One region of the Streptomyces sp. NPDC096040 genome, then DNA from elsewhere that is predicted to be linked to it. Evidence: riboswitches for the same ligand, from Rfam matches in the RefSeq annotation. Region 1 holds a riboswitch; the other holds the start of a gene.

Region 1 (14,195 bases):
GCCGTCACCCTCTTCCGGGACCGCCCCACCGGCGCCAGCGCCCGCAACCTCTGGCACTGCGAGGTCGTCGGCCTGGAGATCCACGGCGACCAGATCCGCGCCGACCTGACCGGCGAACTCCCCCTCGCCGCCGACCTCACCACGGTCGCCGCCGCTGAACTGGACCTGCACCCCGGCGCCACGGTCTGGGCGACGGTGAAGGCGGCACAGACCCACGCGTACCCGGCGTAGAACCGCACAGAACCACACACGAGAGGCCCCGCCGAAGCGGGGCCTCTGCCGTACCCGTACCGCGGATCAGTCCTCGTACGCGTCCAGCGGCGGGCAGGAGCACACCAGGTTCCGGTCACCGAAGGCCTGGTCGATCCGGCGCACCGGCGGCCAGTACTTGTCGGCGGCGGACACCCCGGCCGGGAAGACGGCCTCTTCACGGGTGTACGCGTGCTCCCACTCCCCACCGAGCGCGGCGGCCGTGTGCGGGGCACCGCGCAGCGGGTTGTCGTCGGCGGGCCACTCCCCCGCCCCGACCTTGTCGATCTCCGCCCGGATGGCGATCATCGCCTCGCAGAAACGGTCCAGCTCACCGAGGTCCTCGGACTCGGTCGGCTCGATCATCAGCGTCCCGGCCACCGGGAAGGACATCGTCGGCGCGTGGAACCCGTAGTCGATGAGCCGCTTGGCGACATCGTCGACGCTCACCCCGGTCGCCTTGGTCAGCGGCCGCAGATCGATGATGCACTCGTGCGCGACCAGCCCGCCGGGCCCGGTGTAGAGCACGGGATAGTGCGGCTCCAGCCGCTTGGCGATGTAGTTGGCGCTGAGCACGGCCACCTGCGTGGCGCGCTTCAGCCCCTCGCCGCCCATGAGCCGGACGTACGCCCACGAGATCGGCAGGATCCCCGCGGAGCCCCACGGCGCGGCCGAGATCGGTCCGACACCGGTCTGCGGCCCGGCGGCCGGCTGGAGCGGGTGGTTCGGCAGGTACGGCGCCAGGTGGGCCCGTACGGCCACCGGACCGACGCCCGGCCCACCGCCGCCGTGCGGGATGCAGAAGGTCTTGTGCAGGTTGAGGTGGGAGACGTCGCCGCCGAAGTGCCCCGGCTTGGCGACCCCGACCAGGGCGTTGAGGTTGGCCCCGTCGACGTACACCTGGCCGCCGGCCTCGTGCACCTGACCGCAGATGTCCGCGACATGCTCCTCGAACACGCCGTGCGTGGACGGGTATGTGATCATCAGCACGGCGAGCTGGTCGCGGTGCTGCTCGATCTTCGCCCGCAGGTCCTCGACATCGATCTCGCCGTCCTCGGCGGTCTTCACGACGACGACCTTCATCCCGGCCATGACGGCGCTGGCGGCGTTGGTGCCGTGCGCGGAGGAAGGGATCAGGCAGACGGTCCGCTGCGCGTCGCCGTTGGCACGGTGGTAGGCGCGTACGGCGAGCAGCCCGGCCAGCTCACCCTGTGACCCGGCATTGGGCTGGAGCGACACCTTGTCGTAGCCGGTGACCTCGGCGAGCCGCTCCTCCAGCTCACGGATGAGCGTCAGATAGCCCTGCGCCTGCTCGGCGGGCGCGAAGGGGTGCAGCTGGCCGAACTCGGGCCAGGTGACCGGCTCCATCTCGGTCGTCGCGTTGAGCTTCATGGTGCAGGAGCCCAGCGGGATCATGCCCCGGTCCAGCGCGTAGTCCCGGTCGGCGAGCCAGCGCAGGTAGCGCAGCATGGCGGTCTCGGAACGGTGCTCGTGGAAGACGGGGTGGCCCAGGTAGCCGTCGCCGCGCAGCAGCGCCTCGGGCAGCGTGTCCTCGGCGACCACGTCCAGCGTCTCGACGTCGCCCTCGACGCCGAACGCCGTCCATACGGCGCCCAGCTGGGCCCGCGTGGTGGTCTCGTCGCAGGCCATGGAGACGTGGTCCGCGTCCACGAGCCGCAGGTTGACACCGCTCTGCCGGGCGGCGGCGACGACCTCGGCGGCCTTGCCGGGCACGCGCGCGGTGAGGGTGTCGAAGTAGGCGCCGTGCACGACCTCGACCCCGCCGGCCCTGAGCCCCGCGGCCAGGATCGTGGCGTAGCGGTGGGTTCGCCGGGCGATGGCCCGCAGCCCCTCGGGCCCGTGGTAGACGGCGTACATGCCGGCCATCACGGCGAGCAGCACCTGCGCGGTGCAGATGTTGCTGGTGGCCTTCTCACGGCGGATGTGCTGTTCGCGCGTCTGCAGCGCGAGCCGGTAGGCCTTGTGCCCGTCGGCGTCCACGGACACGCCCACGAGCCGCCCGGGCAGGCTGCGCGCGAACTTCTCCCGCACCGCCATGTAGCCCGCGTGCGGCCCGCCGAAGCCCATCGGCACACCGAACCGCTGGGTCGTACCGACGGCGATGTCGGCGCCCAGCTCACCCGGCGAGGTCAGCAGCGTCAGCGCCAGCAGATCGGCGGCGACGGTGACGAGCGCGCCCAGCCCGTGCGCCTGCTCGACGAGCGGCTTGATGTCGCGTACGGCACCGGAAGCACCGGGGTACTGGACGAGCACCCCGTTGATCTCACGCGAGGCGAGGTCCGCCGGAATCCCGTCGCTCAGGTCCGCGACGACGACCTCGACCCCCGTCGGTTCGGCCCGCGTCCGGATCACGGCCACGGTCTGCGGCAGCGCGTCCGCGTCGATGACGAAGACGCCCTTCTTGTTCTTGCCCATGCGCAGCGACAGAGCCATGGCCTCGGCGGCGGCCGTGCCCTCGTCGAGCAGCGAGGCACCGGAGGTGGGCAGTCCGGTGAGGTCGGCGACCATGGTCTGGAAGTTCAGCAGCGCTTCCAGCCGGCCCTGGGAGATCTCCGGCTGATACGGGGTGTAAGCCGTGTACCAGGCGGGGTTCTCCATCACGTTGCGCAGGATGACGGGCGGCGTGAAGGTGCCGTAGTAGCCGAGCCCGATCATCGAGTCGAGCACCTGGTTCCGGTCCGCCAGCGACCGCAGTTCGGCCAGCACCTCGGCCTCGGTGCGCGCACCCGGCAGTTCCAGGGTGTCGGCGTTCTTGATCACGTCCGGCACCGCGGCGGCGGTCAGCTCGTCGAGCGAGCCGTACCCGACCTGGGCGAGCATCTTGGCCCGGGCCTCGTGATCGGGCCCGATATGGCGCTGCTCGAACGGGATTCCCTGTTCAAGCTCGGAAAGCGGAACACGCTGGGCGGTCATTGCGGAGGCCTCCTGGTCTGACGCGACCTTCGAGGGGTACCCAGGCGCGGGCACCCCGACGGCCTCCCCCTCTGTCATCTCAACCTGAGAGCTTCGCCGGACGCCCAGGGGATCCGGCTTTCACCGTCGGTGAGAGCGGACGCCGTCGACGCCCGCCCTGCTTTCCAGAGTGACCTCGTCCGTGCGGTACGTGAGCCTGAGAGATTCCGGGGAGGATTTGCTCCTTCGGCGCCTCCGGTCTGCCCGGAGGACTCTCCCGCACGGGGTCAGCAGCCGCTTGCCAGCCTACCAGCGAGGGCAACGCACGGGCCTTCGAGTGGCCGCCTCCTTCAATGTGCTCTTTCGTAGTGCTTACGGATGAGTTGCGACCAAGTGGAGGGCCCGTGCAGACCGACATCGATCCGCGCAACCTGATCGGCCGCAAGGCGTTCGACCGCAACGGCACGAAGATCGGCACGATCGACGAGGTCTACCTCGACGACGCGACCGGTGTGCCGGAGTGGGCGGCCATACGCACCGGCCTGTTCTCCCGGGACGCCTTCGTGCCCCTGGAGCCCAGCGAGCTGGTCGAGGGCACCCTCCAGGTCCCCTTCGACCGCGCCCTGATCAAAGATGCCCCCGACTTCGGCGTGGGCCGCCACCTGTCCCCGGAGCAGGAACTTCAGCTCTACCACCACTACGGCCTGGACATGACCGCCCCGCCCCCAGACCACCCGGACCACGACTTCGGCAAACTGGCGGGAACCGAGGACGCGGGCGCGTAGACCGGCGGGCGCGCCTCTCCAGCCGCGGGCAGTCGTGCCGCTGGGGCTGCACGGGTGGGCGCGGGCGGCATCCTGCGAGCGCCGGTGCGCGACCCCACCCCCGGGTCACGCACCAACCCCGTCCACTGGAATCCCCGGCACCAACGGCAACGGATCCACCGGCTCCAGCTCAGGATCCTCCACCCGGAACGTCCGCACCCGCCCCGGCTCCACCGACCCCGGCGTCTCGAACCGAACCGTCACCCTCCCCAGCCCACTCCCCTGCACCCACCCGTGTCCGTACTCGGCATGCCGGACGTCGTGCCCCGAAGGCCATCTCCGCTCTACGACCACCTCCTGCTCGGCGACCGGCTCGGCCGCGTCCTCCTCCGCCAGGACCTCCGCCGCCTCCCCCGCCGCCTGCGCGAACAGATCCTCCTGTGTGTAGTCGGCCAGCCCCGTCACCCCCACCCCCAGCAACCGCACACCCCCCGTCGTGTCCACCGAGTCCAGCAGCCGCGCGGCCGCCTCCCGCACCACCGCCGGATCGTCGGTCGGCCCCCTGAGCGTCTCCGACCGGGTGAGCGTCGAGAAGTCGTACCGCCGTACCTTCAGCACGATGGTCCGCCCCGACAGCCCGGCCCCCCGGAGCCTGCGCACACACCGGTCGGCCAGCCGCTGCACCTCCATCCCCACCCGCAGCCGGTCATGGATGTCCACGTCGTACGTGTCCTCGACGGATACCGACTTGGCCTCCCGCTCGGCGACCACCGGCCGTTCGTCGTGCGCCAGTGCCATCGCGTGCAGCGCATGCCCATGGGCCTTGCCCAGCAGCCGTACCAGCTCGTCCTCCCCCGCCTCGGCGATCTCGTCGACCGTGGTGATCCCGGCCCGCCGCAGATGGTCCCCCGTCGCCGGCCCCACGCCCGGCAGGGTCCGCACCGACATCGGCCCGAGCATCGCCCGCTCCGTGCCCGGCTCGATCAGCACCAGCCCGTCCGGCTTGGCCTGCTCGGAGGCGATCTTCGCGAGCATCTTGGAGGCGGCGAGCCCGACCGACCCGGAGAGCCCCGTGGCCGCCCGTATGTCCGCGCGCAGCTTCTCCCCCACCAGCCGCGCCGACACCGCGTCCCAGGCCACCTCACCCGCCTCCAGGTCGACGAACGCCTCGTCCAGGCTCAGCGGCTCCACCAGCGGCGACAGCTCGTGCAGCAGCGCCATCACCTGCTCGCTGATCGACCGGTACAACCCGAAGCGCGGCACGAGATACGCGGCGTTCGGCGCCAGCCTGCGCGCCTGTGCCATCGGCATCGCGGAGTGCACCCCGAACACCCGTGCCTCGTACGAGGCGGTGGCCACCACCCCGCGCGGTCCGAGCCCACCCACGACCACGGCCTTCCCGCGCAGGCTCGGCTTGGATGCCTGTTCCACCGAGGCGTAGAAGGCATCCATGTCGAGATGCAGGATCGTGGGCGCGTTTCTCACATCTCCGATGCTGCACCACGCCACTGACAATGCCTCGGCATGGTTCCGTGCCGGGGCACCACAAAAGGCTCAAGGGGCTGAAGGGGTGCGGTCCGGGGCGTCAGACCGCCCGGTTGCGACGCCGCGCCAGCTCGTCGGCGGGGTTGGGCCCGACCAGGGTCTCGCCGGTGTCGACACGCTCGCCGTGCAGCTGGGAGAGCGCGCTCTCCACGTCCCGCCAGACCACGCCGACCGCGATCCCGAAGATGCCCTGGCCGCCCTGGAGCAGGGCGTGGACCTCGTCGGGCGAGGTGCACTCGTAGACCGTGGCGCCGTCGCTCATGAGGGTCATGCGCTCCAGGTCGCAGAAACCGCGTTCTCTGAGATGTTGCACGGCGGTGCGGATGTTCTGAAGGGACACCCCGGTGTCCAGGAACCGCTTGACGATCTTCAGAACGACGACGTCCCGGAAGCTGTACAGGCGCTGGGTGCCCGACCCGTAGGCGGGCCGCACGCTGGGCTCGACCAGGCCGGTGCGGGCCCAGTAGTCGAGTTGCCGGTAGGTGATGCCGGCCGCCGCACAGGCCGTGGGCCCCCGGTAGCCGATCTCCTCGGTCGTCATGGACGCCGCCCCTCCGCCGCTCGGCACTGCCGTCGGCCGCTGCGGAGCGTGACCGGCAGTGCTGCCGTGAAGCGAGTACGGACCGCTCTCCCCGAGACGGCGTCCCGGGGCACCCCCAGCCGTACCGTCGCCGCTGCTTCTCACGCCGACCTCCGTCCTTGACCTGCCTTCTCGACGGTAGGCAGTCACCAGGGGTGCGTCAACGATCGCCACACTCGGCACGCCGAGTGATAATCACCCCAAGAGTGGTTTCCCGTGCCCCACCGCGGGGAAAGGCTAGCCGAATGCTCTGGCGGTAAAGCGTAGGACGCTCTCAGTGGCCGCTGGCAATTGCCCATGAGTTTCGGCTGTGACCAGCCGTGAACCGGCCCGTCACCGACCTCTTGTGGTGGGCGACGGGCCGCTCCCGTCTGTCACTGGCTGCTGGTGCCGAAGTCCTCGGGCGAGATCTGGTCGAGGAACTCGCGGAACTTCTCCACCTCGTCCTCCTGCTCGTCGGGGATCGCGATGCCCGCGTCGTCCAGCACCGTGTCGCTCCCGTAGATCGGCGTTCCGGTGCGCAGCGCCAGCGCTATGGCGTCGGACGGACGGGCGCTCACCTCGACACCGCTGGCGAAGACCAGCTCCGCGTAGAAGACGCCCTCACGGAGGTCCGTGATGCGTACTTCGGTGAGCTCCTGACCGACGGCCTCCAGCACGTCCTTGAACAGGTCGTGGGTCAGCGGTCGCGCGGGGGCCATGCCCTGCTGGGCGAAGGCGATCGCCGTCGCCTCCCCCGGCCCGATCCAGATGGGGAGGTAACGGTCGCCTCCCACTTCGCGCAGGAGCACGATCGGTTGGTTGGAGGGCATTTCCACCCGGACACCTACGACATCGAGCTCGTTCACACAGCAACCCTAGGCCGTGCCCGGGACGTTTGGGTAGTCGGGCCCGGAACGCGCGCCCGATCCGGCCTCCGCCCGGGTCCTGTCACGATGGTCACGGCAGCCGCACCCCAAGCGCGGTCTGCACCAGTGCGGCGTGCAGCTTCACCGTGAGCGCCGCCAGTTCCTTCGTACGGGCCTCCGCATGGGCCCTGGTCTGCGGATTGCGGTGCCGCTTGAGCGGGGCCACCACCTGGTCCACCAGGCCCGCCTCACGGTCGGCGGCGGCCTTCATCACCCGCAGATGGCGCGGCTCGATCCCGAACCGGCCCAGCTCGGTCACCAGCGCGGCCACGGTGACCGCCTCGGCGTCGTACACGCCGTCCTCCAGGGGAGCGAGCAGCCCGTACGACTCCCACTCCGCCAGGCAGTTCTCGTCGATCTCGGCGGCCGCGAGCAGCTCGTCCCGCCCGATCCGCGCCACCGAGGGCGCCTCGGGAACCATCGGCACCGCTTCACCGTCCCGCTGCCGCCCCAGCGCGGGCAGCTGTACGGCCTCGCCGCGCTCCATGGCCTCCAGGTACTCCCGGATGACCTTCAGCGGCAGATAGTGGTCCCGCTGCATCCTCAGGACGTGTCCGAGACGCTCCACGTCCGCGGCGCTGAACTTGCGGTACCCGGACGGGGTCCGGCGCGGCTCGATCAGCCCTTCCGACTCCAGGAAGCGGATCTTGGAGACGGTGACTTCGGGGAACTCGTCGCGCAGCACGTTCAGCACCGTGCCGATGCTCATCAGCCCGGTTTCCGTGGCGGCGGTGCCGTGCCCGGTACCGCCGCTCGGTTTGTGCAGCATGGACCTTCTTCCCTGGGCTCCCCCGGACGAGGTCCGGGGGGTCAGATGCCCTGCCGGCTCGCGTAGAAGACCAGCCGGTACTTACCGATCTGGACCTCGTCACCGTTCGACAGAGCGACCTGGTCGATGCGCTCCCGGTTGACGTACGTGCCGTTGAGGCTGCCCACGTCGGCCACCGTGAACGAGCCGTCCGGCTGGCGGCGGAACTCCACATGGCGGCGCGAGACCGTCACGTCGTCCAGGAAGATGTCGCTCTGCGGATGACGGCCGGCCGTGGTCAGGTCGCTGTCCAGCAGGAAGCGGCTGCCCGAGTTCGGTCCGCGGCGCACGACGAGCAGCGCGGAACCGAGCGGCAGCGCGTCGACGGCCGCCTGTGCCTCGGGCGAGAGCGCCGGCGCCTGGGTCTGGCCGGTGACCTCGGCGTCGTAGGCCTCGAGACCGGAGATCGAGATCGTGGACGTCGTCTCCGACGCACGCTCGGGGACGGCGCCCGCGCGCAGCGGAGCACCGCAGTTGGAACAGAAGCGGGCGTTCTCCGCGTTGCGGTTACCGCACCTCGTACAAACCAGGGCCGACATGGACGGATCCTCCTGCCGCGGCTGCCCCGCCGGGGCGTTTGACGCGTACGGGTCGGAGGTAAACCCTCCACCCGCACCTGAGGTTGACGGTTGCCCGAAACCTATGCCGCCGGACTGCGACGGGTCAACTGACCGCGCGCCCTGACCTCCCGAAATGTCACCCCCCGGACCAGCCACCTGGTCCCGGAACAGCGGGCGCTGACCGTCCGCGTCAGGCTGTGCGCGATGGCGAGCGGTCGCGTTGTCGCTGCCCTCTCGCGCGCTCTTGCCGAACAACTTCGAAAACAACTTCACGGGCGATTCCCCTTGACCGAAACAGACCCGCCCGTGGGGCAGGACGAACCCTGACTGAATAGACCGGCCGACCCGGACAACCTCACAACGTCCGTATCCACCAAACAGTTTCCACCACGCACCGGCTCCCCGGTGCGCCGACCCCCCGCATCCTCATGCCCCCGCCGGACGTCCCGCATGCACCGCCGGTTCACTGTGAGGACGACCGAGCGTAGTCAGGCTGCTTCGCCGGCCGCAAGGCATCCACGACGATCTTGGTCGACCGCTCGACGGTCACAGTCGCCTGCTCCTTCTCGAGGGTCTGCACCACACCTCCGGGGATGTTGAGGGCCGGTTCGAGGTCCTGCGGCTTGCCGATCACCTTGAAAACGTAGGGTTGGGTGATCTTGTTCCCGTCGACGCTCACGCTCTTCCCGGAGTCGGTGAGATAGGTGCCGGCGACCACCCGCACCCCGTTGACCTGGATCGCCTCCGCGCCGGCCGCGCGCAACTCCTGGATCGCGTCGAGCAGCATGTCCGCCTGTACCGTCCCCTTCGGGTCGTCGACCGTCATCGTGATGCCAGGACCCTGCGCCGCCACGGTGCCCGCCAGAATGCCGAGTTGCCTCTCCTTCTCGACCGTCTGCTTGCGTGCCTCCGCCGCCTGGTCGGAGCTGCTCTGCAACTCCTGGCGCTGTTTTTCGAGTCCTGTCTTCTCGTCCTCAAGACGCTGAGTACGGTCGTCCAGTTCATCGAGGATGCGAACAAGATCCTCCTGGCGGGCCCCGCGCAACGCGCTGTCACTGTCGCTGTTCGACGCCACCTGCACGGCGAGGCCGAATCCGAGCCCGAACAGCAGCACGGCGACGATCAGTTGGGCCCGGCTGACCCGCGGCGGCCACAGCCCCTGGACCAGCCGCTGCCTTCCGGTCGGCCCGGCGTCCGGCTTCGGCTCGGCGGCGGACCCGGTCTCCGTCGCCGCGGCCGGCATCTCGGCGGGCAATTCCTTGCGGAGCCGGTGCTCCGGCCGTTTCTCGTGCTCGCTCATGCCGCTCACGCCCGGAAGACATGCCGTCGGATCGCCGCGGCGTTGGAGAAGATACGGATACCGAGGACCACGACGACACCCGTGGACAGCTGCGAGCCCACGCCCAACTTGTCGCCCAGGAACACGATCAGCGCGGCCACCACCACGTTGGACAGGAACGACACCACGAAGACCTTGTCGTCGAAGATCCCGTCGAGCATGGCCCGCAGCCCGCCGAAGACGGCGTCGAGCGCCGCGACGACGGCGATCGGCAGATACGGCTCGACGACCGCCGGAACCTCAGGACGGACCAACAGTCCGGCCACGATGCCCACGACGAGGCCAAGTACGGCGATCACGATGTGCCCTTCTCAGTCTTCTCGGTGTACGGCTCAGCCGTACGTACGATCACGCTGGGTGCGGCGGGCAGCCGGACGTCACTCTCCGTGGAGATCGTCGCCCGGATGTCGAAGTTCTCCTCCAGGGCATGCAGATACAGCCCGTCCGGGCTGTCCTGGAACCTGGAGCCGAGCCTCTCCCCGTCCCCCACCGCCAGCACCGTGTACGGCGGTACCAGCGGCCTGTTGTCGACCAGTATCGCGTCTCCCGCGGCCCTGATCGCGGACAGGGCCGTCAGCCGCTGCCCGTTGATGGAGATCGCCTCCGCACCCGAGGCCCACAGCCCGTTCACGACGCGCTGCATGTCGTGGTCACGCACCCGGCCGGTGTCGGAGAACCCGGAGGTCTCCCGCGGGTTGCTGCCGTCGCCGCCCGAGGAGGCCTCCTTGGCGTCGTTCACGACCAGCTTCACGCCGGGACCGTGCACCGCCGTGGCTCCCGACAGGATGCCCACCAGGTCGGCCTGCCCGCTGCCGCCGCTCTCCTTCAGCGCCGCGCGCTGGCGGGCGCTGACGTCGTCACGCAGTTTGTCGACATTGGTCTCCAGCTTGTCGGCGGCCGCCGTCTCACGGTCGATACGGTCGATGAGTTCCTGGCGCTCCTTGGCCACGACAGGGGCCGTCACGCGCGCCTGGGCCGCTCCCACGGTCACCACGAGGGCCGCGAGCACCAGGCCGCCGGCGAGGCCCAGCCTGGCCCGGAGGGTCTTCGGCATGCCGCCGCCCTCGCCCTGGGCCCGCTTACGGGCCGCTGCCTCGGCGTACCCGTCGTCGAGGCTGTGATCCATGACGTTGGTGATCAACGACATGGAGGCGTCCGGGCGGTGCGGCCGGGTGGCGCTGCTCCGAACGGGGGGTTGCTGCGGCATGCCGCACATCGTCGCACGTTGCGACCGGTACCTCCGAATGGCCCCACCGGCGTGCCGGACTGGCCCCCTCGGGGGACACTTGTCCGGCACGCGCGCGTGCGGCGGATCTACCGTCCGGCGCTGTCCACGATCGCCGCCCATTCGTCCAACAACGCCTGTGCGGAGGCGTCGTCGGGCCCTTCGGCCCACAGATGGGTGACCGCCTCGGCCGGGTCGGGCAACACCATCACCCAGCGCCCGTCGGTCTCCACGACCCGCACACCGTCGGTCGTGTCCACGAAACGATCACCGGCCGCCTCGACGACACGTCGCATGACCAGGCCCTTGACAGCCCACGGGGTCGCCAGGTCCCGCTTGAGGACATGCGCCCGCGGGATCCGGGCGTCGATCTGGCTGAGCGTGAGCTGGGTCCGCGCCACCAGGCCGATCAGGCGTACGAAGGCGGCCGTACCGTCGTACACGCTGCTGAACTCGGGGACGATGAATCCGCCCTTGCCGTCACCACCGAAGATGGTGCCTTCCTCGCGCCCCACGCGCGTGAGGTCGTCGGGCGAGGTGGTCGTCCACTCGACCTGGGTGCCGTGGTAGGCGGCCACCTGCTCGGCGATCCGGGTCGTGGTGACCGGAAGCGCCACACGGCCGCTGCGTCGCTCGGCGGCGACCAGATCGAGCATCACCAGCAGCGCCCGGTCGTCCTCGATGATGCGGCCCTTCTCGTCCACCAGGGACAGCCGCTCACCCACCGGGTCGAACCGCACGCCGAACGCGGCCCCGGAGGACGCCACGATCTCGCCGAGACGCACCAGCCCCGCCCGCCGCTGATCCGCCGTCTCCGTCGGCCTGGCCTCGTTGAGACCGGGGTTGACGGTCAGCGAGTCCACGCCGAGCTTCCCGAGCAGGCTGGGCAGAACGAGCCCGGCGCTGCCGTTGGAGGCGTCCACCACGACCTTCAGGCCGGCCTCGGCTATCCCGGTCGTGTCGACGTTCCGCAGCAGCGAACCCGTGTACGAGTCGAAGACACTGGCCGGGAAGTACAGGTCGCCGATCTCACCCGGGAACGCACGCCGGTACTCCTGCCGCGCGAAGATCCGGTCCAGCTTCCGCTGGCTGGCCTGCGAGAGGTCCGCACCCTGCCCGTCGAAGAACATGATGTCGACGGAGTCCGGCACCCCGGGCGAGGTCCGGATCATGATGCCGCCGGCACTGCCCCGCCCGGTCTGCTGCCGCGCCACCGGCAGGGGCACGTTCTCCAGGTCACGCACATCGATGGCACTGGCCTGGAGAGCGGAGATGACCGCCCGCTTGAGCGCACGGGCACCACGGGAGTGGTCACGGGCCGTGGTGACCGTGGAGCCCTTCTTCAGGGTGGTCGCATACGCGCCGGCGAGCCGTACGGCCAGTTCCGGTGTGATCTCCACGTTCAGGATTCCGGAGACACCACGGGCGCCGAAGAGATGCGCCTGCCCGCGGGACTCCCAGATCACGGAGGTGTTGACGAACGCGCCGGCCTCGATGGTCTTGAACGGATAGACCCGGACGTTGCCCTGGACGATCGATTCTTCGCCGATCAGGCACTCGTCACCGATGACCGCGCCGTCCTCGATCCGGGCGGCCCGCATGATGTCCGTGTTCTTCCCGACGACACAGCCGCGCAGATTACTGTGCTGCCCGACGTAGACGTTGTCGTGCACAACGGCCCGGTGCAGGAAGGCACCGCTCTTGACGACGACGTTGGAGCCCACGACGGTGTGTTCGCGGATTTCGGTGCCGGCCTCGACCTTGGCGTAGTCGCCGATGTACAGCGGTCCACGCAGCACGGCATCGGCGTGCACCTCGGCGCCCTCGGCCACCCATACGCCGGGCGATATCTCGAAGCCGTCGATGTCGACGTCGACCTTGCCCTCCAGGACGTCGGCCTGCGCCTTCACATACGACTCGTGGGTGCCGACGTCCTCCCAGTAGCCCTCTGCGACATAGCCGTAGATCGGCTTGCCTTCCTTCATCAATTGCGGGAAGACATCGCCGGACCAGTCGACGGGAACGTCGGCCTCGACGTAGTCGAATACCTCGGGCTCCATGACGTAGATGCCCGTGTTCACCGTGTCGGAGAAGACCTGCCCCCAGGTCGGCTTCTCAAGGAACCGCTCGACCTTCCCCTCTTCGTCGACGATGGTGATGCCGAATTCCAGCGGATTGGGCACACGGGTCAGGCAGACCGTGACGAGTGCACCCTTTGCCTTGTGGAAGTTGATCAGTTCGGTGAGGTCGAAGTCGGTCAGCGCGTCGCCGGAGATGACGAGGAAGGCATCGTCCTTCAACGCCTCTTCGGCGTTCTTGACGCTTCCGGCGGTACCGAGTGGCTTCTCCTCGTTGGCATAGGTGAGCTCCATACCGAGCTCTTCGCCGTCCCCGAAGTAGTTCTTGACGAGCGATGCCAGGAACTGCACGGTGACGACGGTCTCGGTGAGCCCATGCCTTTTGAGCAGCCGTAGCACATGCTCCATGATCGGGCGGTTCACCACCGGAAGGAGCGGCTTGGGCATGCTAGAGGTCATGGGGCGAAGGCGTGTGCCTTCACCACCGGCCATCACGACGGCCTTCATGTCGGAAGCGTCCTCCTCTAAGAGATGACGGTCTAGCCGACTTCACCCGTCAAGATTGTCCCGCACTTTTCCGCCGCGGGCCATCGAGAGCCACTACGTCCGGACAATCGCCAGGCTCAATCGGCTGTGGCGTCCGCGCGAACGAGACGACGGACCTGCACCACGTAGAGCACTCCTGCCCACCAATAGAGCGTTGTACCCCATCCGGCGAACGCCCATCCGAAAATTGCAGCGAGTGACGAGATCCAGCCGCTTCCGTCACTGAGCAGCAGGAGCGGGAAGGCGTACATCAGGTTGAACGTGGCGGCCTTGCCAAGGAAGTTCACCTGCGGAGGCGGATAGCCGTGTCGCCGGAGGATCCCCACCATCACCAGCAGCACCAGCTCGCGCAGCAGTAGTACGGCCGTCAACCAGAGCGGCAGAATCTCGCGCCAGGTGAGTCCGACCAGCGTCGACAGGATGTAGAGCCGGTCCGCGGCGGGGTCCAGCAGCCGGCCGAGGCTGCTGATCTGGTTCCAGCGCCGGGCGAGCTTGCCGTCCAGGTAGTCGCTGATGCCGCTGAAGGCGAGCACCAGCAACGCCCAGCCGTCGCTCTTGGGCCCGCCGAACTCGGGCCTGAGGATCAACCACAGGAAGACGGGTACGCCGACGAGACGCGCCATGCTGAGGATGTTCGGGATGGTGAGGACCCGATCCGTCTGGACACGGGTCTCCTGGAC
Region 2 (16,489 bases), on a different contig from region 1:
CAGTCCCAGGGTCACCGGGAAGCGGTCGGTGAGCACCGGCCAGACCGCCTGCTCGCTGCGGAAGGAGTAGCCGAAGCAGGGCGCGGCGCAGTGCGTCACGTCGCCGCCGCCGGAGTAGGTCCGGCCGACGAAGATGCCCTTGAAGAACTCCCAGACCTGGATGTAGATCGGGTCGCTCAGGCCCAGCTTCTCCCGTACGGCCTCGACGGCAGCCGGGTCGGCCTGCTTGCCCACGAAGCTCGCGGCGATGTCGACGCCTGCCCACTTGGGGACGAGGAAGAAGATGCCGAAGACCACCATCACGATGACCACGAGCATCACTGCGGCGGCGAACAGCCGCCTGATGAGGTAAGCGAGCACAGCTTACGGCCCGCCGCGGGGCCGCGGACCACCGGAGGTCTTCCGATGGCCCACGACCACGCCGCGCCGGCCTTCACCTGCCTTTCGTGCCGTACGGCGGGTGTGCCGGTTTACTTCTTCGGGTTCTTCAGGCCGAGGTTGACGAAGTCGTACGTACCGCTGTAGTTGTCCGTCGTGTAGACGTTCGCCAGGTTGTCCGACCGCCAGTTGATGAACTTCTCGAAGGTGAAGGGCAGGTAGTACGCGCCCTCCATGACCTTGTGGTTGATCTCCGTGGAGACCTTGGCCTTGCCCGCCTCGTCAAGGGTGGTGACGTACTGGTCGAAGAGACCGTCGATCGTCTTGTCCTTGATCAGGGCGTAGTTGTTGTTGCCGCTCTGCAGGATGTACTTGCTGTCCCACAGCGGCAGACCGAAGCCCTGGACGGTCGGGAAGTCCGGGCCCCAGCCCATGATGATGATGCCGTAGCCCTTCTTCTGCACGTTCGAGGGGCTGCCGATGATGCCGGCGGTCTGCGAACCGTCGTACTGGTCGATCTGGGCGTTGATGCCGATCTTCTTCAGCGACGCCTGGAGCGACTGGGCGGTGGCCACCTCGACCGGCTTGTTGTTACGGACGGCGATGGTGGTGGAGAAGCCGTTCGGCTTGCCGCAGGCCTTCAGAGCCTTCTTGGCCTCCGCGACGTTGCCGTTCTTGTTGGCGCCGGAGATGCCGTACGGGTCGTACTTCTGGCCCTCGGAGCCCGGGACGGACGGCGGAAGCATGTTGGTGCCGATGTCGCCACCGGCGATCGGGCCACCGCGGGCGGTCTGCAGCGACACGTGGTCGGCGCCCAGGATGACGGCCTTGCGGCACTCGATGTTGTCGAACGGCTTCACGCTCTGCGGGAAGACCGCGTACCGGATGTAACCCGAGACCGGGTTGTCCAGGTTGGCCTTGTGCTCCTTCAGAGCGGTGGTGCGGCCCTGCGGGGACATGCCGGTCTGGTTGATGTCCAGGTCCAGGTCACCGTTGAGCAGGCGCTGGTCCAGCTGGTTGGCGTCCGAGAAGAACTCGACGGTGATCTTGTCCGGGTACGCCTTGCGGACCGGGTCCGAGGACTGCTTCCACTCGGTGTTGCGCACCAGCGTCAGGCTCTTGCCGGGGCTGTAGGACTCGAACTTGTACGGGCCGGAGGAGAACGGCTTCAGGCCGTACTTGGACTTGGTGTCCATGTCCTGGCGGACCGGGGAGGCCGAGACCAGGGCCAGCACGTCCTGGAAGTCCGAGTTGGCCTTCGGCAGGTGGAAGACGATCGTCTTGTCGTCCGGGGTGGAGATCGACTTCAGACCCAGCTTGTCCTTGGACGTGTCCTTGTAGGGGCCCTTGTACTCGCCCTTCGGGTCCAGGAAGTCCTTCAGGTAGGTCGGACCGCCGGAGAGCACGTCCTGCGCCCAGACGCGCTCGATACCGTACTTGACGTCCTTGGACGTGATCGGCTTGCCGTCCTCCCACGTGACGCCGTCACGCAGGGTGTACGTGTACGTCTTGCCGCCGTCCGAAACCTTCGCGAGACCGGTGGCGAGGTCCGGGGTGAGCTGGGCGCCGGCCTTGCCCGGCTCCGTCTTGCCCGTGACCAGCTGGCGGCTGTAGTAACGCGCGAAGTTCCACATGAAGCCGTAGTAGCCACGCGTGGTGTCCCACGAGTCGGCGTCCTGGGCACCGCCGAACCGCAGCGTGCCACCCTTCTTGGCCAGGGAAGCCTGGGCGACCTTGTTGTTCGCGGCGTCGAAGCCGGCGGCGCCGTTCTTCGAACCGCTGTTGTCGTCGCTGCTGCCGCCGCACGCCGCCGTGGTCAGCAGTGCGGCGACCGCAGCAGCGGCGGCAAACGCCTTCTTACGCCGCCCTGAGGTGCGTTGGGTAGTCACGATCTCGGATCCTCCGGATTTGATGAGAGACCCCGTGTTGGTGCCACGGGACGCTTTTGGGTACGGCTTTTTCAGCGGGACGCCTTCGGATCCAGCGCGTCCCGCACGCCGTCTCCGAAAAGGTTGAAGGCGAGGACGGTGATGAAGATCGCCACACCCGGAACCACCATGTACATGGGGTCCGACTCGTAGTAGTCGATCGCGCTCGAGAGCATCTGTCCCCAGGACGACGTGGGCGGCTTGACGCCCACGCCCAGGAAGCTCAGCGCCGCCTCAGTGAGGATGTTGGTCGGGATCATCATCGTCGTGTACACGATGATGGGCGCGACCAGGTTGGGCAGCAGCTCCTTGAACAGGATGTAGAACCGTCCGGCGCCCAGCGACCGCGCGGCCTCGACGTACTCACGCTCACGCATGGAGAGCGTCTGGCCGCGCACCACGCGTCCGATGTAGGGCCAGCCGAAGAAGCCGATGACCAGGATCATCACGAAGACGCGCACGTTGGACCCGGACAGGCCCAGCATCTCGTTCGGCATGACGGAGACCAGGGCGATCGTGAACAGCAGCTGCGGGAAGGCCAGCAGGCCGTCCATCACACGACTGATGAGCGAGTCCACCCAGCCGCCGAAGAAGCCCGCCAGGATGCCCAGCACGGTGCCCAGGACGACCGCGACGACGGCGGACAGGAAGCCCACCAGGAGCGAGACGCGGGCGCCGTAGAGGATCCGCGCGAAGATGTCGCGGCCGTTGACGGGCTCAACACCCAGCAGGTGGTCGCCGCTGACGCCGCCGAACGACCCCTTGGGGGTGCCGAACAGAGGGTCGATGAGGCTCTCGTTGTAAGCATCCGGGTCCTGGCCGACCAGGTGGGTGATCACTGGCGCGAGGAGGGCGACCACGACGAGGAGGAGGACGACGATGCCGCCCGCGAGGGCGAGTTTGTCGCGCTTGAGACGCTCCCAGGCGATCCGGCCCAGGGAGCGCCCCTGCACGGCCTTCTCACCAGCGGCGACAGCCGCCTCTTCGGCCGCGCTCGGGGCCGCTTCCGCGGTCGGCTCGTGCAATGGTGCCGTCATCTGAGCAGGGACCCCTCTCAACCGGCTGTAGCCGGGTTGCACTTGCCGCTGGTAGCGGCATGATCACTCTCTCCTGGGCAGGGGTGAACACCCCTTGGAGCGCGAGTCTTCAACGCTGTGGCGACCGGTTGCCAGAGTTGACGGTGAATGGATGCGTAACCGTGATGAGAGCTGGGAGTTTCGTTATCCGAACGACGGGTAACACATGCCGGACATGGACATAACTCATTAACACATTACGAAATACGACAAAGTCTCGCTATCTACGCACATAGAGTCACCGATGCCGATCGCCCGCCCATGCCGCGATCACACCACAGTGATGCAGGCCACACGGCATTCAGCCAGCCGCCCGACTTGCCCGATTATGGGGATTTTACCCCCTCTCGCAGAATGGACAATTAGGGTGCCTAGCGCGCGCAACGCCATGGTTTCACTAAGTAATTGAGGATCCCTTGAGGATTGAATAGCAGGTTCCGTATTTCTCGCTTGAAGCACACACACCACAGCGCTAACTTCATGCCCCGTCGGCGAAACAACCGCCACTCCAACGGGAAACGGGGACAAGGAAATGACCGCTATTGGAATGGTCGGCCGCGCTGTGGCCACTGCCGCACTTCTGGCCGGTGCGAGCTTCGCGGTACCGACGGCCGCCTCCGCCGCCGAAGTGCACCCGGACAACTGCGGCACCGGGCATTTCTGGGACGTCGATTCGGTGGGCCCCCGGTACTACCAGTCATCGGGTGGCACCGTGGGCGCCTACAACTCGAGCTCGCAGACCTCGACGCTCAAGTACACCCTCAGCATCACCAAGTCGCGTACGTCCGGCTGGACAAGCGGTGGCGGCCTGAGCGTCAAGGTCGCCGTGGCCGAAATCAACGGAAATACCAACTACACGGTATCCAAGTCGAACACCACGGGAATCTCCGTGGAACACAACCTCAGCGTTCCCGGAAAGCGCTACGGCTACATAACTCCGAAGGTGGAATTCCAGAAGTTCCACATAGAGAAGGCGCACTACGGCGCGAACTGCAAGACCGTCGTCGACAAGGACTACGGCGTATTCCGCGCCGTCACCGCGAAGATCTTCTACTCCACGTGCGTCGGAAAGACGCAGTGCACGACCAAGCCGTGACCCGGTGACAACTGTGCCCGCCTCTCGGACGAGAGGCGGGCACAGTGCTGTCAGTAGCCGCCGGGCGTCGGCGGATACCCGTACCCCGCGACCGGCGCCGGTGGCAGCGCCGCATGCGCCTCGCGGTCGTAGAACGGCCGTGCGGCCGCTCTCATCCACATCACCACCGGGTCGTACTCGTCGGTCATGGCGACCGTCGACACCGGCAGCCCGTCCGGCACCGCCCCGATCGACTGCTGCATCATCGCCCGCACCGAGTCCACGGCCGACGGCGACGTGTCGTACACGTCGAGCCCGATCGCGAGATAGGGCGCCCCGAGCGCCGGCTGCACCCAGGCCCGCCGCAGGGAGCGGACCGCAGGGGTACGGTGGGCGTTCTGCGACAGCAGCGCGTAGAACTGCGGGACCTCGATCGCGGGTTCCGCCAGGCGGAGCGGCCCGGCCGGCTGGCGGTCCAGGCCTGTCGCGATGCGGCGCAGGTCCAGCCAGGGGATGCCGACGCCGCCGCCCGGGGCGTGCGGGTTGAGCCAGAGACCGAAGTGGTCGGGATAGAGGGTGCGGGCCACGTCGACACCATCGACCACTTCGTACGAGCGGTTCCAGCCGCTCGCCGACAGTTCCTGGGCCGAGGTCACGCAGGGGGCGTAGCCGTGACCGTCGACCTCCATGTTCCCGTACTGGGCGTCGGGGGAGCCGGCCTGGCCGTGCCAGAGCAGCATCCAGATCTGGCCGGAGGAGGGCGTGGCGAGGGCGCGGAGGAGTGCCTCGTAGGCGTCGTAGCGCCCGGGCGTGACCTGGCGCAGCATGTGCTCGACGCTGCCGCTGAGGCTCGCGCTCACCTGTCGTACCGCCCCTTCGAAGAGTTGCCCCGCGTGTGGTGACAGCTTAAGCGCCCAGGGGGTGGGGGCCGATTGGTCGTGCGCGAGTGCGGGTTTCGTTGTGGCTGGTCGCGCAGTTCCTCGCGCCCCTTACGGGGCGCTTTCAGTGACCGTATTGATAGAAGGGGCGGACGTTGTCCCGCATCCAGTGGCCCACCGGATCCTCCGCCACGTCCAGCAGGACCAGGTTCACCGGCCACTTCACCGGGACCCTGCCGAGGGCCTTGCCCAGCGCCTCCAGGGGCAGCGCCCTTATGTCCCCCTCCCACTGGGAGAGTTCTACGCCCACGAACATCACCGGGTCTGCCGTCTCGACCACGGCCAGGCAGCGGCGGGCCGTGGCGACCACGCCGGTCGCCGCGAACTCCGCCGACGCCGCGGCCAGGAAGTCCATCGGGTCGTCCTGCCAGTCCGGCTCGAAGAGGCGGACCCGGCCGCCCGAGGCGGCGCCGTCCAGTTCGGTACGGCCGGACCGGCACAGCTCGGCGACCGCCTCCGGCGGCAGCGGGACGCCCACCACTCCCCCGGGGTTCACGGCGATGCCGACCTGCGGGGGCAGACCGCGGGCGAACTCGACGGCGGGGGCGATCGTGAACGACAGATGGGAGCCGACCACCAGTCGGAACTGCTCCTCGGAGCTGAAGACCGGGACGTACACCTGGCCCTGGATCTCCGTGGTGGGCAGGTCCAGCGAGCCGCTGTGCGGGCCGCCGCCCTCCGGCAGCGGGACCCACAGGAAGCTCCGGCTCAGTACCTCGATGAGCCGGCCCGCCGCCGCGGGGACGCCGAGGGAGGCCGACAGGACCTCCTCCAGCTCGTTGCCGGGCCAACCGCCGTGCGGGTGGGGGTGTGCCTGTGCCGGGAAGTCCGCGGGAATGTCCGCCGGGAAGTCCATCTGCCTACCGCCTGCTGGAAACCACTGCTGCTGAGGCTGAAAAGGCTAGCGGGTGGCTGTGACAATGCCTCACCCTGCGGGGACAAAGCCTCACCCCGTGAGCGCTCCGCTTGCCGGAGAGCCTCACCTCGTGAGCGCTCCGCTTGCCGGAAAGCCTCACCCCGCGAGCTTCTCCGCCTTCCCGAAGGCGATCCGGCACAGCACGTCAGCCGCGTCCCGGTCCAGGAGCACCGCCGAGCCGACGCCCTGGGGCGGGCCGCCCTTCTCCACCGCGCGCACCAGGCGGGCGGCGGCGTGGCGGTGGCGCAGGAAGGCGTACCGGGAGACGCCCCGGCCGCGCTCGCGCTGGCCGTCCAGTGCCGTGCCCGGCGTGACGTCCAGGAGCAGCAGGTGCAGGGTGCCGTCGCGGCGGCGGGCCTCGCGGGCCAGCCAGTCACGCACCCAGGCCTGGGTGCCGCAGTCGTGCACGACCACGCCCTCGCCGGTGCGCAGCGCGCGGCGCAGTCCGGCGTAGTGGGCGAGGCGGACCAGCGGGCGGTAGAGGGTGTACGGCAGGAAGCGGGCCAGGCGGGCGTCCCAGCGGTCGCGGGTGTCCTGGGAGTCGATCCGGATGCCCTGGACGGTGCGGTGCATCAGGGTGGACTTGCCGCTGCCGGGCAGCCCGGTGACCACGACCAGGTCACGGGGGCCGAAGAGCAGGCCGTGCGGGCTGTGTCCGGCTCGGTCGCGCAGATCGCGGACGACCGGTGCGGGGCGCTTGTCACACCGCTCGCGGGCCGGGGCCGTCGGCTGTCCCGGCAGGGTGATGCCCGTCGTCGCGTATGCCGTGGTGCTTGTCACCGTGATCGTCCTCCCTGGGGGTTCAGGAAAGGTTCTCCCCACTTAACGTAAAGAGAAGGTAATGCACGGTGTCTCGCGGTTCCGTCCGCTCCGCGCCACAGCCCTGTTACAAAGCTCCGCCCGGCATGCAATGATGTGCCCGCCAACTGCATACCGGCCGCTTGAATCCGCGCGGGAGAGTCCCCAGCAGTCTTCGCTGGGGCGCCGAAGGAGCAAGTCCCTCCCTTGAATCTCTCAGGCCCCGTTACCGCGCGGGCGAGGCACATCTGAAAAGCGGGCCGCTGTGTCAGTGGCCCCACCCAAGGTGCAAGCCGTGACCACTCGTGTGGTCAGGGCGAACCTCTCAGGTTCCGATGACAGATGGGGAGGACAGACCTCGCCTGTCATGCCCTGGGACCCTTGGGAGACGACCGACCGATGAGCAGTTCCGATTCCGCTGGACTCCGCCGTACCGCGCTCGATGCCGTGCATCGCGCGCTCGGCGCGACCATGACCGACTTCGCCGGCTGGGACATGCCCCTGCGCTACGGCTCCGAGCGCGACGAGCATGTCGCCGTGCGGACCAGGGCCGGGCTCTTCGACCTCTCCCACATGGGCGAGATCACCGTGACCGGCCCCCAGGCCGCCGCCCTGCTGAACCACGCGCTGGTCGGCAACATCGCCTCCGTCGGCGTCGGGCGCGCCCGCTACACCATGATCTGCCGGGCCGACGGCGGCATCCTCGACGACCTGATCGTCTACCGGCTGGCCGACACCGAGTACATGGTCGTGGCCAACGCCTCCAACGCCCAGGTGGTCCTCGCCGCGCTGACGGAGCGTGCCGCCGGGTTCGACGCCGAGGTGCGGGACGACCGGGACGCGTACGCGCTGATCGCCGTCCAGGGGCCCGAGTCGCCGGGCATCCTGAAGTCGCTGACCGACGCCGATCTGGACGGCCTGAAGTACTACGCGGGGCTGCCCGGCACCGTCGCCGGGGTCCCGGCGCTGATCGCACGCACCGGCTACACCGGCGAGGACGGCTTCGAGCTGTTCGTGAAGCCGGAACACGCGGTGCGGCTGTGGCAGGCACTCACCGAGGCGGGTGAGGGTGTCGGCCTGGTGCCCTGCGGGCTGTCCTGCCGGGACACCCTGCGCCTGGAGGCCGGCATGCCGCTCTACGGGCATGAGCTGACCACCTCGCTGACCCCCTTCGACGCCGGGCTCGGCCGGGTGGTGAAGTTCGAGAAGGAGGGCGACTTCGTGGGGCGCGAGGCGCTCCGGGAGGCCGCCGACCGTGCCGCCGCCCGGCCGCCGCGGGTGCTGGTCGGCCTGATCGCCGAGGGCCGCCGGGTGCCGCGCGCCGGGTACCCGGTGGTCGCCGGCGGCGAGGTGATCGGCGAGGTCACCTCCGGTGCCCCCTCCCCCACCCTGGGCAGGCCCATCGCCATGGCGTACGTCGACGCGGCGCACTCGGCGCCGGGCACGGCGGGCGTGGCCGTGGACATCCGGGGCAGCCACGAACCGTACGAGGTCGTGGCGCTGCCGTTCTACAAGCGCCAGAAGTAGACACAGAGTCAGACTCAGAATTAGACGAGAATCGGACACCGAGCGCGGCGCCCGCGTGACCCTGCGCACATTTCCGCTGCTCACGTCCCTTTCCAGCAGTCCTCTTTCCCCAGCACTCCCCCGCGTACAGGAGAATTCAGGCCATGAGCAACCCCCAGCAGCTGCGTTACAGCAAGGAGCACGAGTGGCTGTCGGCCGCCGCGGACGGCGTGGCGACGGTCGGCATCACGGAGCACGCGGCCAACGCGCTCGGTGACGTCGTCTTCGTCCAGCTCCCGGCCGTCGGCGACACGGTGACCGCGGGCGAGTCCTGCGGCGAGCTGGAGTCGACCAAGTCGGTCTCCGACCTGTACTCGCCGGTCACCGGTGAGATCACCGAGGTCAACGAGGACGTCGTGGACGACCCGTCCCTGGTGAACTCGGCCCCGTTCGAGGGCGGCTGGCTGTTCAAGGTGCGCGTCGCGGACGAGCCGGCCGACCTGCTCTCCGCCGACGAGTACACCGCCTTCACCGCCGGCTGAGCGCCGTAGCGCACCGGCGGAGGAGTCGTAGAAACACCGGCTGAGGAGTCGTAGAAACTGATGTCCGTTCTGAACACGCCCCTGCACGAGCTCGACCCGGAGGTCGCGGCCGCGGTCGACGCCGAGCTGGAGCGCCAGCAGTCCACCCTGGAGATGATCGCCTCGGAGAACTTCGCTCCGGTCGCGGTCATGGAGGCGCAGGGCTCGGTACTCACCAACAAGTACGCCGAGGGTTACCCGGGCCGCCGCTACTACGGCGGCTGCGAGCACGTCGACGTCACCGAGCAGATCGCCATCGACCGGGTGAAGGAGCTGTTCGGCGCCGAGTACGCCAACGTGCAGCCGCACTCCGGTGCCTCCGCCAACCAGGCGGCCCTGTTCGCGCTGGCCCAGCCCGGGGACACCATCCTGGGTCTGGACCTCGCCCACGGTGGCCACCTCACCCACGGCATGCGCCTGAACTTCTCCGGCAAGCAGTTCGACGTCGTGGCCTACCACGTCGACGACTCCGGTCTCGTCGACATGGCCGAGGTGGAGCGGCTCGCCAAGGAGCACCGGCCGAAGGTGATCATCGCCGGCTGGTCGGCGTACCCGCGCGAGCTGGACTTCGCGGAGTTCCGGCGGATCGCCGACGAGGTCGGGGCGTACCTGTGGGTCGACATGGCCCACTTCGCCGGCCTGGTGGCCGCCGGTCTGCACGCGAACCCCGTGCCGTACGCCGACGTGGTCACCTCCACCACCCACAAGACGCTCGGCGGCCCCCGCGGCGGCATCATCCTGGCCCGCCAGGCCTTCGCGAAGAAGCTGAACTCGTCCGTCTTCCCGGGCTTCCAGGGCGGTCCCCTGGAGCATGTGATCGCGGCGAAGGCGGTCTCCTTCAAGGTCGCCGCCTCGGCGGACTTCAAGGAGCGCCAGCGTCGTACGGTGGAGGGTGCGCGCATCCTCGCCGAGCGGCTGACCGCGCCCGACGCCCGCGAGGCCGGTGTGAACGTCCTGTCCGGAGGTACGGACGTCCACCTGATCCTCGTCGACCTGCGCGAGTCCGAACTGGACGGGCAGCAGGCCGAGGACCGCCTCCACGAGGTCGGCATCACGGTCAACCGCAACGCCGTCCCGAACGACCCGCGGCCGCCGATGGTCACCTCGGGTCTGCGGATCGGCACCCCGGCGCTGGCCACGCGTGGCTTCACGGCCGAGGACTTCACCGAGGTCGCGGACGTGATCGCCGAGACGCTGAAACCGTCGTACGACGCGGGCGCGCTGAAGGCCCGGGTCAGCGCCCTGACCGACAAGCACCCGCTGTACCCCGGTCTGAACAAGTAGTTCCCCGGTGGGGGCACCCGATGGCGTGTGCCCCCACCCTCCTAGGAGGAGTTCCCGTGGCCATCTCGGTCTTCGACCTGTTCTCGATCGGCATCGGCCCGTCGAGCTCCCACACCGTCGGGCCGATGCGCGCGGCCGGCCTGTTCGCACGACGCCTGCGCAACGAGGGGCTGCTGGACTCCGTCGCGTCGATACGCTCCGAGCTGTACGGCTCCCTCGGTGCGACCGGCCACGGCCACGGCACCCCGAAGGCGGTACTGCTCGGCCTGGAGGGCGCCTCGCCGCGCACGGTCGACGTGGAGACCGCGGACGACCGGGTCGAGACGATCAGGACGACCGGACGCCTGTCGCTCCTCGGCGAGCACGAGATCGCCTTCTCCTACGACACCGACCTCAAACTGCACCGCCGCAAAACGCTCCCGTACCACGCGAACGGCATGACCCTCTGGGCGTACGACGCGTCCGGGGCGGAGCTGCTGTCCAAGACGTACTACTCGGTCGGCGGCGGGTTCGTCGTCGACGAGGAGGCGGTCGGCGCGGACCGCATCAAGCTGGACGACACGGTCCTGAAGTACCCCTTCCGCACGGGCGACGAGCTGCTGCGCCTGGCGAAGGAGACGGGTCTGTCGATCTCCGCGCTGATGCTGGAGAACGAGCGGGCCTGGCGCACCGAGGAGGAGATCCGCGAGGGTCTGCTGGACATCTGGCGGGTGATGCAGGCGTGCGTCTCGCGCGGGATGTCACGGGAGGGCATCCTGCCGGGCGGTCTGCGGGTACGCCGCCGGGCCGCCATCACCGCGCGCCAACTGCGCGCCGAGGGCGACCCGTTGGCGCACGCGATGGAGTGGATCACGCTCTACGCGATGGCCGTGAACGAGGAGAACGCGGCGGGCGGCCGGGTGGTCACCGCCCCCACGAACGGCGCCGCTGGCATCATCCCCGCGGTCCTGCACTACTACATCAACTTCGTCCCCGGCGCCGACGAGGACGGAGTGGTCCGCTTCCTCCTCGCCGCCGGCGCGATCGGCATGCTCTTCAAGGAGAACGCCTCCATCTCCGGCGCCGAGGTCGGCTGCCAGGGCGAGGTCGGCTCCGCCTGCTCGATGGCGGCGGGCGCGCTGGCCGAGGTACTGGGCGGTTCCCCGGAGCAGGTGGAGAACGCGGCCGAGATCGGCATGGAGCACAACCTCGGCCTCACCTGCGACCCGGTCGGCGGCCTGGTCCAGATCCCCTGCATCGAACGCAACGGCATGGCCGCGGTCAAGGCGGTCACCGCGGCCCGCATGGCCATGCGCGGCGACGGCTCCCACAAGGTGTCCCTGGACAAGGTCATCAAGACCATGAAGGACACGGGCGCCGACATGAGCGTCAAGTACAAGGAGACGGCCCGGGGCGGGCTCGCGGTGAACATCATCGAGTGCTGAGGGAATAGTCCGCCCACACCGTTGTGCCCGGCCCGCCAGGACGCGGGTGCCAGTCCCAGCGAGCAGCGAGGCCCGCCACGATCAGCAGCCCGCGGCTGGTTTCCGTCATGTCGGCGGTATAGAGGCCGACGGGGCGGGGCGGGAGGCGTTCGGCGCGGGTGTCGGTGACCTCGACACGTACGAGGCGTGCATCGGCCGGGGCGTGCACACGGAGGTGGAAGTCCCGGCCGGGGACATGACCGTGCCGTACGGCGTTGGCGGTCAGTTCGGCGACGATCAGCACGATGTCGTCATGGGGTTCCGTGTCGTACGGGATACCCCAGGCGTCGAGCCGGACGGCGGTCAGACGGCGGGCGAGGCGGGCTCCGCGCGGGGTGGAGGTGAAACGCATCTCGAAGGTGTGGGCGGCGGGGTGGTCCGGTGCGGTGGTCAAGTGCGCGGTGGGAGTGGTGGGTTACCTGGGGGCGGTGGGGCTGTCGGGCTTGCTCGTCATGCGGATAACGGTCTCGTTGGTGGCGTAGCGTGACCAGTGGTGACGCACCGACGCGGGTTGCTGTACGTGCGGTGTCGGCACGGGTACGAGGCTCGCGGCGTTACGGCGGTCCCCGCGGAGGCGTTGGGCCGGGGAGGGCGGTGGTCGGTGACGGACGATACGGTGGCTGGGGTGGTGGCGGAGGCTGCGGAGGCACCCGGCGGGGGCGAGGCGATGGTGGACCTCGGGTGATGACCGCGTTCGGGCAGACGTTGAAGACGCTACGGCTGCGGGAGCGGCTGGACCGCGCGGAGTTCGGCAAGCTGATCGGGTACTCGGCGGCGACGGTCGCGTCGTTCGAGCAGGGGCGGAGGATCCCGTCGTCTCGGACGATCGACCGGGCGGATGAGGTGTTACGGGCGGACGGGTTGCTGTGCCTGTGGAAGGAGCAGGTGGAGCGGGCGCAGTATCCCGTCTTCTTTCAGGGGATGGCGGCGCTGGAGAAGGAGGCCATCGAACTGCTCATGTACGACACGCTTGTCGTCAACGGCCTGCTCCAGACCGAGGAGTACATGAGGGCGTTGCTCAGCATGCGGCGTCCACCTCTGGACCCGGAAACCATCGAGCAGCGGGTGACTTTGCGACTGGACCGACAGGACATCTTCGATCGGCGGCCTGTGCCCCTGCTGGGCTTCCTCTTGGACGAGTCAGTCCTGCGGCGTCGCTTCGGCGGAAAGGACGTCCTGCGCGGCCAGTTGGAGCAACTCCTCCTGATCGGCCAGAAGCGTAACGTCGCGATCCAGGTGATCCCGCTCGACTGCGAGGAACACGCCGGTGTGGACGGACCGTTCACGGTCGTCTCTCGGCAGGACGGCAAGAGGTTCGTGTACGCGGAAGCACAGGGAACCAGCGCCCTTCAGACCGAGCCTGCACAGACGACTATCGCCGCCGCGCGCTATGGGATTATCCGATCACAGGCTCTCACCTCGCGAGACTCGTTGGGCTTCATCGAAGGGTTGCTGAGATCGCTATGAACAACGCTGAGTCCTCGACCGTGGCATCCGGCCTCGCCTGGTTCAAGAGCAGCTACAGCGGCGCCGAGGGCGGTCAGTGTGTGGAGGTCGCGGCTGCTACGGCAGTTGTGCACGTCCGGGACTCCAAGGCCGTCGCCGGGCCTGTCGTCACGGTGTCACGTGAGGCGTGGGTGGGGTTCGTCGGGTTGACCTCTTCGGGGCGGGGCGTCTGACACTCGTACGATCGCGAGAGCCCTGCTGGCTCCTTCCGTAGCGAGCCTCTGGAGCTGGACGTATACGCGGACAGCATCAGCAAGCGGTGGCGAGTCAGCCACAGCAACCCCTTCGGCAACGACAACAACTGCGAATACGCCGACAGCCCAGCGAGTTGCCCGGGAGCAACTGCACCGGACCACGCGCCCGTCGTCGTCAAGGTCGAGATGAAGGTCGGGTTCAACAACAACGTGGGCCTCGGGCCGGACGAGTTCGACACGCTCGTCTCCCAGAAACTCGGCAGAGCAGCGTGTACAAGCCCGCCGACCTGCTCGGTTCGTCGTACTCCACACTCGACGCGGCCGCAAGGCCGACGCCTGGCCCACCCGGGACGCGCTCAAGGGCAAGTTCGTCTTCGAGCTGATCCCGGGCACGGTGGAGCAGGCCAACCCGTTCGACCACTACTGGACGGACGAGGAGTACGGCGACCACCTGCGGGGTCTGTACGCCGCCGGGCAGATCTCCGCGGCCCAGGCCTTCCCGGCGGTGCTGGGCGCGGCGAACGGGGACCCGAGCACCAGCCGGTACGACGCCGGTATCCGGCCCTGGTTCGTGTTCTTCGACGGCGACGCCGCGACCTACGTCAACAACGGCTACGACACGTCGTTCTACTCCACGAACCACTACTCCTGATCATGACGGACGCCTACAACGTCTCACCGGCGATCTCCTCGACCAGCCCGACGGATGCCGAGGTCGCGGCGCGCCTCGCACTGCTCGCGGCCGACCACGCCGGCATCATCACCTCGGACTGGTCGACGAAGCCGGCGGCCGTGCTCGGCGAGGTGGCCGCCCGGAACTGACAATTCACGCGCCCACGCGGATCGCCCGTGCCGAACCTGGGAATACGGAATACGCAGTTGCAATTCCCGCCCCCCACTCCTGTCTCCCCCACCGGCACCCAGGGAGCCCCCACATGCTGCACGGAATCGACGTGAGCGCGTACCAGTCCTCCGCCTACGACACGGACGGCCTCTCCTTCGTCTTCATCAAGGCGACGGAGGGACGTTCGTACGTCAACCCCAAGCTCGCCGCCCAGACCAAGACCGGACGCGACGCCGGACTGGTCGTCGGCTACTACCACTTCCTCTGGCCGGGCAACCTCACCGCCCAAGCCGAGTACTTCGTCCAGCACGCCCCCGAGAAGGCGGGCGAGATCCTCGCCGTCGACTGGGAGACCACCGGCGACGGCACGCATGCGAGCAACGCAGAGAAGGACCGTTTCATCCGAACAGTGCAGGAACTGCGGCCCAGCAACCGGGTGGTGCTGTACACCAACCGCGACTTCTGGCTCACCATCGACACCACCTCGTTCGCCGGCGACGGCCTCTGGATCGCCGACTACGTCAGCGCCGGCCACCCGCGTATCAAGGCCAAGTGGCGTTTCCACCAGTACACGAGCGACCCGCACGACAAGAACGTGGCGGACTTCGCCAGCAAGGCGGCCCTCGCGGCCTGGGCGAAGAAGGGAGACTGAGGGCGGCGACGCGGGTCCCGCTCCTCGCCGGCCGGCAGTTCCTCACGCAGGGTGATTGGCTCCGACCATCTCGTCGTGCTGGTGCACGGCTGGGTCAAGGTGGTCGCCCAGTCGCACGCCGGCTACCGCGCCCTGCTCGCGCTGCGCGGGCCCGGCGAACTCCTCGGCGAACAGGGCTCGGTGGAGAGCGGCCGCCGCTCCGCCACGCTGGTCACGGCCACCGACGCCGACCTTCTGCACCTGCCCGCCGGCCGCTTCCACGTGCTGGCCCGGGCCCGCCCCGGTATCGCCACCGCCTTCGAGCAGACGCTGGTACGACGGCTGCGCGAGGCGGACACCCAGCGCGCCGGCATCACCGAACCGGCCCCCGCCCGCCTCGCCGCCCTCCTCCTCGACCTGGTCGAACGCTGCGGCCTCCCGGAACCGGACGGTCCCGGCCACCGCACAGCCCGCCCCCTCTCCCAGGACGACCTGGCAGGCCTCCTCCTCACCTCCCGGCGCACGGTGAGCCGCGTCCTGGAGCAATGGCGAGCGCAGGGCCGGATAGTGACAGGACGCCAGTGGCTGGCAGTGCGAGCCATGGACCAACTGAAGGACCAGGCCTTCGACGGGTGATCACCTCGAAAGCCGTCGTCCGGTGCGGCACCGGCGGCGGGGCCGGGCTCCCCAGTTCGGTCCCGCCGCCGGCCGTCCCCGTGGAGCCGCCTGTGCCGGGAGCGTCCCCCGGTCTCGCTCTCGCGCTTGGCGGTTTCCCCAAGCCCACGGGGTGTCCGGGCGGCGCCGTGCAGCCGGGTAGGGTGACGCGGCTGCACGGCACGGTCTGCCGTGTTCTGGATAGAACACCGGCGGCGACGTCTACGCCATGTGGCGCACAGCGGCCCGATCCCGGTCCGGAGGATTCACAGAAACCCCGGCCCCTCGCCGCACCGCCCTATCCCCGGAAGTCCTCCGGCCGCTCCGGAGACGCCTCCGCCAGGGCCTTCCGTACGCCCTCGACGCCCGCCCGCAGGCCGTACACCGGCGTGCCCGGCTGCTGGCGCCAGGAGTCGTCGATGCCGCCGTTGTCGACCGTGTCGAAGCCGAGTTCGTCGATCAGGGCGCGGACGACCCGCTTGGCCGCCTCGTCGTCGCCGGAGACCGGGACGGCCTGGCGGTCGGGGTCGCCGGCGGGGCGCCCGCGGTCCAGGATGTCCTGGGCGTACGTGCCGTTGAAGGCCTTGATCACGGGGTGGCCGATCCGGCGCTCGGTCCAGCGGCTCTCCGTGATGCCCTCGTCCTCGATCTCGTCGATACGGCCGTCACGCTCGCGCGGGTAGTAGTTGCCGGTGTCGATCACGGCGACGTTCGCCG

The links. Region 1 has a riboswitch for glycine ahead of gcvP (aminomethyl-transferring glycine dehydrogenase). Riboswitches for the same ligand answer to the same signal wherever they lie in the genome.
Region 2: it holds a riboswitch for glycine, as region 1 does, so the genes downstream of both, gcvT (glycine cleavage system aminomethyltransferase GcvT) here and gcvP (aminomethyl-transferring glycine dehydrogenase) in region 1, are expected to answer to the same signal.

Annotation. Positions count from the first base shown of each region.
Region 1 is NZ_JBEOTA010000068.1:214-14,408, reverse strand. It holds gene ABTY98_RS41380 (ABC transporter ATP-binding protein) at 1-231, shown strand, start outside; gene gcvP (aminomethyl-transferring glycine dehydrogenase) at 298-3,183, opposite strand; glycine riboswitch at 3,358-3,452, opposite strand; gene ABTY98_RS41370 (PRC-barrel domain-containing protein) at 3,567-3,947, shown strand; partial or broken gene ABTY98_RS41365 (DNA polymerase IV) at 3,860-5,411, opposite strand; gene ABTY98_RS41360 (MerR family transcriptional regulator) at 5,512-6,156, opposite strand; gene ABTY98_RS41355 (bifunctional nuclease family protein) at 6,426-6,899, opposite strand; gene ftsR (transcriptional regulator FtsR) at 6,991-7,728, opposite strand; gene ABTY98_RS41345 (zinc-ribbon and FHA domain-containing protein) at 7,770-8,600, opposite strand; gene ABTY98_RS41340 (DUF881 domain-containing protein) at 8,791-9,627, opposite strand; gene ABTY98_RS41335 (small basic family protein) at 9,633-9,965, opposite strand; gene ABTY98_RS41330 (DUF881 domain-containing protein) at 9,962-10,873, opposite strand; gene ABTY98_RS41325 (sugar phosphate nucleotidyltransferase) at 10,981-13,476, opposite strand; gene clsA (cardiolipin synthase ClsA) at 13,593-14,195, opposite strand, start outside.
Region 2 is NZ_JBEOTA010000003.1:33,668-50,156, reverse strand. It holds gene ABTY98_RS03870 (ABC transporter permease) at 1-360, opposite strand, end outside; gene ABTY98_RS03865 (ABC transporter substrate-binding protein) at 471-2,267, opposite strand; gene ABTY98_RS03860 (ABC transporter permease) at 2,339-3,343, opposite strand; gene ABTY98_RS03855 (hypothetical protein) at 3,915-4,478, shown strand; gene ABTY98_RS03850 (enhanced serine sensitivity protein SseB C-terminal domain-containing protein) at 4,529-5,284, opposite strand; gene ABTY98_RS03845 (enhanced serine sensitivity protein SseB) at 5,460-6,251, opposite strand; gene ABTY98_RS03840 (AAA family ATPase) at 6,408-7,097, opposite strand; glycine riboswitch at 7,254-7,351, shown strand; glycine riboswitch at 7,352-7,461, shown strand; gene gcvT (glycine cleavage system aminomethyltransferase GcvT) at 7,509-8,636, shown strand; gene gcvH (glycine cleavage system protein GcvH) at 8,780-9,157, shown strand; gene glyA (serine hydroxymethyltransferase) at 9,218-10,480, shown strand; gene ABTY98_RS03820 (L-serine ammonia-lyase) at 10,537-11,904, shown strand; gene ABTY98_RS03815 (ATP-binding protein) at 11,891-12,337, opposite strand; gene ABTY98_RS03810 (helix-turn-helix domain-containing protein) at 12,628-13,410, shown strand; gene ABTY98_RS03805 (DUF397 domain-containing protein) at 13,407-13,622, shown strand; gene ABTY98_RS03800 (PI-PLC domain-containing protein) at 14,038-14,295, shown strand; gene ABTY98_RS03795 (hypothetical protein) at 14,298-14,465, shown strand; gene ABTY98_RS03790 (glycoside hydrolase family 25 protein) at 14,579-15,139, shown strand; gene ABTY98_RS03785 (Crp/Fnr family transcriptional regulator) at 15,191-15,754, shown strand; gene ABTY98_RS03780 (NADPH-dependent F420 reductase) at 16,071-16,489, opposite strand, start outside.